2 linked regions of the Roseimaritima multifibrata genome follow. Each later gene encodes a partner of the first gene's protein in a complex. Links are inferred from orthologs where the notes say so. Each region holds a gene or a part of one and is shown on either strand. Other genes may lie near its edges.

Region 1 (5,113 bases):
CAGAGCACTGCGCTGTTGTTCTGTTTCACTGGAAACCCGAGAGCGTGCCGCTGTCGCGTTTGGATAGCTTACGCGGAACGCTGGAGGGGCTGCTGTCGAACTCTCTGCCGTCGAGCTCTCCTTGGCCAGTTCCGGCGCCGGTTCGCTTACGGTCGTCGCTGGTGGGATGGCAATACGTTGCGAAGCCCAAGCCGACGGAGGTCGCACGGGAGTCGGCACGGTTGCCGAGAACCGATCATTGATCTCCGGGGGCGTCTCCATTGGAATCGCAACGTCGTTGTAGTCCGAAGGCAGTTCGGGAATCGCTGCGGGCGCTGGCTGATCCGCTCGCGGCGGCTCGGGATCGGGAGACCATAGGTCAGCGTTCCCTGTCGATATTTCCCTAAGAGTCGATTCACCCGAATCGAACGAACGGGGCGTCGCAATCGGAACCGATTCCGTCGAAGTTCGACGAAAGGGAAGGGCGGCCAGGATTCCAAGAATAAGGATTGGAATCCCATAAGATATGGTGCGCATCACTAAGAACCTCAAGGTGCCGGCGCAGCGGAGACCGAATGGTCCGCGCACCGCGGGTTCTCTTCCATGAGGTAAAGTGCTCTGTTTCCTACATCACGTTACTTATCGGCCAGGGAAGCCAAGAAAGTTGAAGATTCTAGCGGAGCCCGCAAGGTCCGCCTAAACCCTCCAGTCTGTCGCTTCCGGGGCGACGCAGAGGCTGCCGGGCGGTGCGGTGAATCCCGTGGGACGTCAGCCCAGTGCCAGCCATCTTCTTAAACGGCGCGAGCCGTCCGGCAAGTTCATTGTGCCTTCTATGCGATTGCCAGAAGACTTGGCCCCGTGCCCTCTACTTTGGCGTCTACGGGCGAATTTCTTAGCGGAACGGCGCGAGCCGTCCGGCAATTTCATTGTGTCTTCTATGCGATTGCCAGAAGACTTGGCCCCGTGCCCTCTGCTTTGGCGTCTGCGGGCGAATTTCTTAGCGGAACGGCGCGAGCCGTCCGGCAAGTTCATTGTGTCTTCTTTGCGATTGCCAGAAGGCTTGGCCCCGTGCCCTCTACTTTGGCGTCTACGGGCGAATTTCTTAGCGGAACGGCGCGAGCCGTCCGGCAACCGCATAGAAAAACCACCCACAGACGCGAAAGCCGGTGGCATTCAGCGTTAGCCCCGGGGCAAGCGGTTTTGCGTGCGTCTGCCGTTCGCTGCCCTGGTCAACACGAAATCGGGCTGGCGGATCATTCGGCTTGAGCGGTTTCCTGGTCGATGCCGCTGATCTGCTGCAGAAATTTGTCCATCGAGGGTGTCCGGTCTTCTGGCTTGGGGGCCAGGCAGGACATGATGGCCCGTCCGATTCGCGGCTGCAAATCGGGGTAGCGTTCAAAGATATCGATCGGTGGCAGCGTGTCGTGCTGCAGTGCCGCACGCCCTGTGGTTTCGACGATATTCCAAGGAAATTCAAACGTCAGCAGGCAGTAGGCTGAAACACCAAACGAAAAGATGTCGACTCGTTTGTCCGTGGGACGCCGGCGGACAATTTCGGGCGACATATAAATCGGGGTTCCCGTTCGATTTCCCGGAGCCATAAACGGAGGGGTTGCCGGTACGGTCAGCCCAAAATCGATCAGCTTTAGCCCTACCAGGTCTGGCAGGCAGATAAAGTTTCGCGGGCAGATGTCTCGGTGAATGAATTCTTTTCGGTGAACGTACTGGATTGCCTGGGCCATTTGGCGAATCAGATTGATTCGTTTTCCCGCAACCAGATTAGCATCCGCGGACTGGACCACTTGCTGGAGGTTGGGGCCGGCGATGTATTCCATCACGAGGTAGCGTTCACCTCGCGTCGTTTCACCATGCTCAAGCGTTTCCATGACCAGAGGATGATCCATTTGCATGGCAATTTCACCCTCGGTCGGTTTTTTAAGCCCTTTAAATCGAGCTTCAAACAGATCGACCTTTTCCGGGTCGCAAATCTTGACGCCGACTTTTCGGTCCAGCTGTCGGTCATGAGCTAAGAAAAAATTCCCCATCGTTCCGGAGACCGACGACCGCAGGCGTTCGAAGCGGAGTTCGACATCGCACTTGGTCCGATTGGGGGCGGTCCCTTTTTTGGCTGGCTTTTTGGGAGTTTTGGGAGCTTTCGCATTTTTAGGATTTTTCGACGACTTTGCCGATTGGCTTGCGTCCTCGCTCGCCGGATCCTTGGATCCTTTGAGGAGACCTTTTAGTGAATCGAAAATCCCCATGATTATTTCCCGCAGTAGTCGATCGCTTGAGCAATTTCGCTTTTAAGTCGTTCCCGGGTCACAATTCGATCGATGTAGCCATGTTCCATGAGGAATTCGCTGGTTTGGAATCCTTCGGGAAGTTCGATTCCAATCGTCGCTTTAATCGTGCGGGGGCCAGCGAACCCGATCAACGCCTTGGGCTCGGCAACCACCAGGTCTCCCAGAGACGCAAAACTGGCGGCGACACCACCCATCGTTGGATTGGTCAGGACGCTGATAAATAAACCACCGGCTTTGTCATAGCGTGCTAATGCAGCGGAGACCTTTGCCATTTGCATCAGCGACAGGATCCCTTCATGCATTCGGGCTCCACCGCCCGAGCCGCTAACGATGATAAGTGGCAGGTTCTGATCGGTAGCACGTTCGATCAGTCGGGTTAAACGTTCGCCGACGACCGAGCCCATGCTCCCCATGATAAATGCCGAATCGGTAACTGCAAATGCAACACGACGTGCCCGGATCATTCCGGTCCCGGTAATCACTGCGTCGGTCAATCCGGTCCGTTTTTGTTCCGAAACCAGACGGTCGGCATAACGCTTACGATCGGAAAATTCCAACGGATCGGTCGGCGATAGTTCTTCGTCGCATGGTTCAAACGTGCCGTCATCGAGCACTTGGGTGATCCGTTCGCGAGCCGAGACGTAGAAATGATATTCACAGTTCGGGCAAACGTTTCGCCGCCGTTGCACTTCTTTGCGATACAGTGAAGCTCCGCACCCGGGGCATTTGATCCAAAGGCCTTCGGGGACACCTCGCTTTTTAGGGACGGATGAGTCTGCTGCGTCTTCCCCCGCTGGAAGGGAATTCACGTCAGAAGAGGGGGCCGAAGATTTGCTAGGTGCGGTCACGGAATCTGGCATGGGATTTGGCGACAATAAATCAGGAATTCAGATACGTACACAGTTTATCCACAGAGTCCGGTTTTTGCCTGCCCCCACTAGTGACGATTTTTCACATGAATTGAACGAAACTGCATTGCCCGTTAAATTCTGACGGTTCCTTAACTACGCAGCTTGCGCTGCCCGATACTCCTACTCGCCTTTTCGGACGGTCTGGCTGCCTCAAATTATGGGCCAATTCCATTTCGACATTCCCGAATTACTGCTCGAACAGGGGGCTTTCGGAGAAGAGCGGTCTCTCTGGAAATACGCGTACCTAACCGGAATCGAGAGTATTCCGTCGGAGGGAGAAACACGCTTTGCCGATGGGCGGATGACGATTTCTCGTCGCGCCGATGAATCCGCTAAACTTTCGGTTCCTTGGAATATCCCGGGCTATGGCCCGGTGACCTTGACGACCTGCAGCCTGCGTCCCGGCGACGGACCCTACAATTTGGCCCTCGAATTGGCTCGCGGCTCCTGTTATCGGGTCCGTACTCAAGCCGATGTCTGGGAACGGTCGGGCCTGAGGATGTCCGAAAATTTTAAAGATTTATTGGCTCAGGGAACCTCTTTCTTCCTGGATGCCGCCCAGCGGATCGCTAATCCTGCCGCCGCGGGGGAAGATGCGATGAAGGCGATTCGGCATCTGGAGGCCGCCTCTGCTGATTTACTGGAATCCTACGCAGCCCAGGCCCTCGCGTTCCGGCGAGACCATGAGGGGCAATTGGGGACGCTGCTGGGGGTGTCGATGCAGCCGGCACAGCCGCCGACCGAAGCACAGACCCAGATGTATGTGGAAACCTGCAACACGGTCGCCGTTCGGCTTTCTTGGGCCGATGTCGAAACCGACGCCGGGCGATTGGATTTCGATGCGGTCGATAAAATGTTTGCCTGGGCGGAGAAGCATGGGCTGCGCGTGATCGCAGGTCCTCTGTTTGATTTCCAAGATAAATTGCTCCCGCATTGGCTTTACCTTTTTGAAGACAATTTCGATGGTTTGATCGATGCTGTCTGCCGCTTTGCCGAGCAGGCCGTTCGGCGATATGTCGGCCGAGTCCATTTATGGAATTGTGCGGCGGGGTTAAATACCAAAGGCCCCATCCGTTTAAGCGAAGACCAAGTGATGCGGTTAGCCGTCGCGGTGGTCCAAACCGTTCGCCGTGTCGATCCACGGACTCCCGTGATTGTCGCTTTTGACCAACCCTTCGGTGAATACTTAAGCCGTGAGCGTGAAGGTATCTCGCCACTGCATTGTGCGGACGCACTGGTGCGAGCCGGATTGGGGTTGGCCGGGATCGGACTGGAACTGCGAATGAATTACGAGCAGATCGGAACGCTCCCACGGACCAACTTGGATTTCAGCCAATTGGTTGACCGCTGGGCAGTGTTAGGCCTGCCACTGATGTGTCAATTAACGGTTGCCGCAAATAGTGGAATCGACGCCGGAGCACTTCGCCCAACGGACGTGTTGCTGGGATCCCCGCCGCCGGCCATTCCCGAAAAGAACCAACTCCGCTTAGCGGGTGGGTTTATCCGGACTCTGTTGGCAAAGAATTTTGTCCATGGAATTATCTGGGAAGGCTGGGATGATTCGCGGCCGCATATTTTTCCGTACAGCGGTCTGCTGGATGAACGAGGAAACCCGCGACCCCTGCAGCAGTATCTGGCGCGGCTAAGAAAAGACTTTCTCTGCTAATTCCGCGAGGGTGAAGACCCAATCCCCTCTACGGGCGAATTTCTTAGCGGAACGGCGCGAGCCGTCCGGCAAATGCATCGTGTCTTCTATGTGCTTGCCAGAAGGCTTGGCCCAATGCCATCTACGCGCGACTTTCTTAGCGGAACGGCGCAAGCCGTCCGGCAAATACACCGTGTCTTCTATGTGCTTGCCAGACGGCTTGGCCCAATGCCATCTACGGGCGATTTTCTTAGCGGAACGGCGCAAGCCGTCCG
Region 2 (4,759 bases), 390 kb from region 1 along the record:
CTGGCTCCCCTCGCCCCTAAGCAAGCTCTTTGTTGCGGAAGAAATCTCTGCTAGCTCATTGCGTGATCTCTGCCTCTTTCTTTGATTTAGTGGAGCTCGCTTGGGGGAGAGGGGGAGATTTCCAGCTGGCGATTTTGCAGCGAAGACGCGGTGAAAGCCTCGGATTTCAGCCGATTATGTCACGCCTTGCCAACGCTGTCGGCCCCTCTCCCCCAGCCCCTCTCCCCCAAAACAAGCCTTTGAATCGTACTTAATTGCATTAGCTGGCGAACCGATGATCCGGTATCAAACCTGTTTTAAGCGAGCTTGTTTTGAGGGCGAGGGGAGCCAGACTTTCTTCACTTATTCTTTTCACGCCCCCCCCCCCCGCGAAAGGTTGGCGTGAGTGAGAAGCTCAAGGCGTGACCAATATCCGTCGCGAATAAATCGCACGTCCCGAGCGAAAGCCGCTTTCAGGGAGCGTTCTTTCGTGAAGCGAAAGGGGACAATCGAAAGGTGACGGTGCCGCAGTAGGAACTACCGTCTGGCGACGGTAACTACGGCAGAGAGGCAGCTATCCTTCTGTGCATCGTCGATCGCGGGTGCCAGTTACTAGTTGGTGAATTCACGTTCGACGAACGTTGTATCGCAGTTTCCTGCGATGAATTCAGGATGTTGCAGGACTTTGTCGTGGAAGCTGGCGGTCGTCGAAATGCCTTCGATTGCCAATTCTTTCAGAGCCCTTCGCATCGTGGCGATCGCTTCCAGTCGTGTCGGCTGGTAGACAATCAGTTTCCCGATCATCGAATCGTAATACGGAGGTACCGTATAGCCCGAGCAAACGTGGGAATCAAAACGAACGCCCAAACCGCCTGGGGCAAACATGTGCTGAATTTTACCTGGATTGGGTTGGAAGCCTTTGTCGGGATTCTCGGCGTTGATGCGGCATTCGATAGCGACCCCGCGGCATGGAATGTCTTCTTGTTTGAAGGGAAGAGGTTCGCCGGACGCGACAAGGATCTGCTGCTTGATCAGGTCGATGCCGGTGACCATTTCGGTGACGGGATGTTCGACTTGAATTCGGGCGTTGACTTCGATGAAGTAGAAATCATCGTTCTTGTCGACGATAAATTCGACCGTTCCCGCATTGGTATAGTTGGCGGCTCGAATCATTCGCACGGCCGCTTCGCAGATCGCGGTCCGTTTTTCTGGCGATAGCGTCGGGCTGGGGGCTTCTTCGATCAGTTTTTGATGGCGACGTTGAACGCTGCAATCGCGTTCATAAAGATGAACCACGTTGCCATGTTCATCGGCGATCACCTGAACTTCGATGTGCCGAGGTTTTTCAATGTACTTTTCGATGTAGACGGCTCCGTTACCAAACGCCGCTTGGGCCTCGGTGCGGGCTTGCGATACGGCGGTTGCCAGGACCGATTGGTCGACGGCCACTCGCATCCCTTTGCCTCCGCCACCTGCGGTTGCTTTGATCAGGACAGGAAATCCGATTTCGTTGGCAACGCGAATCGCTTCATTGTCATCATCGATCAACCCGTCACTCCCGGGCACTACTGGGACTTCGGCCTTGATGGCCAGCGACCGGGCGGTGTTTTTATCGCCCAGCATTTCCATCGCTTCGGGGCGAGGCCCGATGAAGTCAATTTTGCAGCTCCGGCAAACTTCGTTGAAGTGAGCGTTTTCGGCTAGGAATCCATAACCCGGATGGATCGCGTCGACATCCCCTAGCTCCGCAGCGCTAATGATCCGGTCGATGCGCAGGTAGCTGTCCGCGCTCCGCGCGGGGCCGATGCAAAACGCTTGATCGGCATAACGAACATGAGCCGAATCGGCGTCCGCTTGGCTGTAGACGGCAACCGATTCGATCCCCAATTCTCGGCAGGCACGGATGACACGAAGGGCAATTTCGCCACGATTGGCAATCAGGATCCGGTTGTACATGACCGTTTAGCTATCTAAAGAATTTGGGGGTAAACCAGTGGGAGCCTAGGCAGTGATTTTGCCGAGAGGCCAGAAAACGCGGTACCTTGGCTGAAAGACCTAGGCCGAGGTATCGATTTTGAAGAGCGGTTTATCGAAATCGACAGGTTGCCCGTTTTCGGCAAGGACTGCGACGACTTTCCCGCTGACTTCCGCTGGAATTTCGTTGAAGACTTTCATGGCTTCAACGATGCAGATCACGGTGTCGGGGGAAACCATCGCACCGACTTTGACAAAATTCTCGGATTCAGGATTCGGTTTTGTGTAGAAAGTCCCGACCATCGGTGATTTGATGGTCAAAATATTGGGGCCGTCTCCAGCCGGTTCGGCAGGTGTTGCAGCTGCGACCGGGGCCGCCGCCATGGGGGCAGGCATGGCCTGCAAAGGCTGTGCACCGCCCCGTTTTAGACTGATTCGGTCGGTATCTTGCTGGAGATCGATCTCTGCCAGGTCGTGCTGCTCCATCAATTCGATCAACTCTTTTAGCTGATCGATCCCAAATACGTTGACCGCTTCGCGTTTCCCACCTGCATTCATACGACGTCGTCTCACTTATTGTGATAAAAATCTATGTGACCGGCCGCGACGAGCCGTTGTCTTTAACCGGTTGTTTTACAGGAAAACGATCATGTCATCGAGGCCCTTTGCGAGCGACGACAAGACTTCGTTTCCTTCCGGGGTGACGAGAACGTCATCTTCGATACGAACGCCAAACTCGCCGGGCAAATAGATCCCAGGTTCTACCGTTACGACCATCCCCGATTCCAGCGTTTCTTCGCTTGTTGACGCCATCCGGGGGGATTCGTGGACCTGTAATCCGATTCCGTGCCCCAGTCCGTGGCCAAAATAATCTCCAAACCCCGCTTGGGCAATCACGTCTCGGGCAGCCCGATCGATTTCTTTTAGAGGGATTCCGGGACGAATTTTTTCGATCGCGGTTTGCTGCGCCAACAGCACCACTTCGTAAACTTCATGGAAACGGTCGCTTGGAGGACCGATCGACAGCGTCCGCGTGAGGTCGCTGGTATAGCCTTGGAATTTTGCCCCCCAGTCGACCAGCAACGTCGATGCCTGATTGAGAACCTGAGATCCGGGATGGGCGTGAGGCAATGCGGCGTTGGCGTCGATTGCCAAAATGGGAGCAAATCCGCAGCCACTTGCCCCCAGTTCTCGCATCGTCGATTCCAGTTCATGGGCCATCTGCAATTCGGTCCAGTCGGGCCGAAGCCGAGCTCGAATGGAGAGAAAGGTTCGTTCCGCAATCGAAACCGCTCGTCGCAAAATGGCGATTTCGTCTTCGTCTTTGATTAATCGCTGAGCTTCGATAAACGCCGAAGTTGGCACCAGCGTGCGGGCCCCGAGCGATTTAGCCAATTTTTGATAGTCGTTCCAGTGCAGATGATTGGCTTCGAATCCGATCGATTGACAGTCTGCCAGCTGACTGGCTGCGGCTTCTTCGATTAATTGGTACATGTTTTTATCGGGGCCGCGGACCAATGCCGGAAGCTGCGGGCATTCCTGCTGCAGTTGCGTTTCATAGCGTCGGTCGCTTAACAGCGTCGCCCCGTTTTCTGTCAACAGTAGGACCGTGCTGTCCCCGCTGAATCCGGTCAGATAGCTCACATTGGTTTCGTTGAACACAAAAAGTGCGTCGACTTGGTGACTAGAAAGCCGGGAGCAGGCTTCTTGCAGGCGGGCCGAATAATTCACAGGTCAGGTCCCTAAATATGGATACGGAAGGATCGAGCGATATCTAACAAACGCCGTGCAGGTCGGATGCCGTTCCAGCCGAATCCGCGAATGGACCGGCCTCATTTTTTTTGGCGTTGCAGATCCTCGACCGAGGCAGCACGGTTCATTGATTGAATCTGGATCGCCGTTCGTTCGGCGAAACGAGGCGTCGTCAACGCTCCGCTCATGGCGCGAAAGGCTACACTGAAAACGCTCGGTTCTAAACCGTTGGACAATAACAATGCGAGCGACGACGAGCAATCACCGTTTCGGTACACTAAGTCCACTCGGAAAGCCTGTCGTCTTTTCATCTAGCTTAACCTTGGATTGCGGGGGATGACCGTGTCGACCGACCCTTTTGCCGTTTCGAATCATCCGGTTCCTGCCATGCCCACTCCGCCAGCACGCGGATTGGGAGGGCTGTTCATTGTGTTGTCGGTTATCGCCGCCATTTCGTTGGCGCTCTGCTGTGGAATGGGCACGCTTGCCTATTTTTCAATGCAACAGTTTCTGGTTGGGGAGGTCGCGGCATCGCTTCCCGAGCGTCAAAATTCTTTTGCTGACGATTCAGCTCGTTTTGAACAGTCGCTTGCAAGTTTGCCAGAGAAGCCTTCTCCCGATCCAAGTTTGCAGAAATTTGTTGCCTCGGCGATCGCAACCCTTCAAGAAGAAGGGGAGCCTCCTTTCAGCACAGACATGTTTTTGGAAGCGGTCCGCCAAAGCGAGCATAGCGGCGGCAACCTGTCGATGGCGAACCGGATTCAAATTAGGCATTGGCTGAACTTGTATCAGCCGCAACCGGATGTCGCACCGCTTTCACGCATCCTGCAATTTCATCTTTCCGAGGAGGGGAGATTGGCTTCGGTCGATCTGCTTTTTTACAGCGATGAAAATCAAGCGGAATCCCATCAGTGGTTCTTGGTGAAAGAATCCAATCAATGGCGTTTGTACGATTGGCAAAGACTTGAATACGGTCGCCGGTTGTCCGATGAGTACGCTTCGTATGCGCTGGGAACGGCCCCGGTTTCTGATGGATACGACGAGATGTTGATCA

What was found.
Region 2: the proteins of accD (region 1) and accB are in contact, whole or in part, in a solved structure (PDB 8UXZ), measured with the Escherichia coli proteins. The link is inferred for Roseimaritima multifibrata from one-to-one orthologs.

The regions. Positions count from the first base shown.
Region 1 is NZ_CP036262.1:2,544,522-2,549,634, forward strand. Bases 1,193-4,122 are described here. They hold accD (acetyl-CoA carboxylase, carboxyltransferase subunit beta), read right to left. Parts: upstream 3,143-4,122; coding sequence 2,243-3,142; downstream 1,193-2,242. Other genes in these bases: FF011L_RS09280 (serine/threonine protein kinase), read right to left, coding at 1,233-2,240; FF011L_RS09290 (glycoside hydrolase family 10), read left to right, coding at 3,351-4,122. Outside these bases: FF011L_RS09275 (hypothetical protein), read right to left, coding at 1-516; more of FF011L_RS09290, read left to right, coding at 4,123-4,859.
Region 2 is NZ_CP036262.1:2,936,853-2,941,611, forward strand. What follows is about bases 774-3,528. They hold accB (acetyl-CoA carboxylase biotin carboxyl carrier protein), read right to left. Parts: upstream 2,512-3,528; coding sequence 2,035-2,511; downstream 774-2,034. Other genes in these bases: accC (acetyl-CoA carboxylase biotin carboxylase subunit), read right to left, coding at 774-1,935; FF011L_RS10705 (M24 family metallopeptidase), read right to left, coding at 2,587-3,528. Also shown: more of accC, read right to left, coding at 592-773; more of FF011L_RS10705, read right to left, coding at 3,529-3,684; FF011L_RS10710 (tetratricopeptide repeat protein), read left to right, coding at 4,042-4,759. UniProt on the Escherichia coli protein: This protein is a component of the acetyl coenzyme A carboxylase complex; first, biotin carboxylase catalyzes the carboxylation of the carrier protein and then the transcarboxylase transfers the carboxyl group to form malonyl-CoA.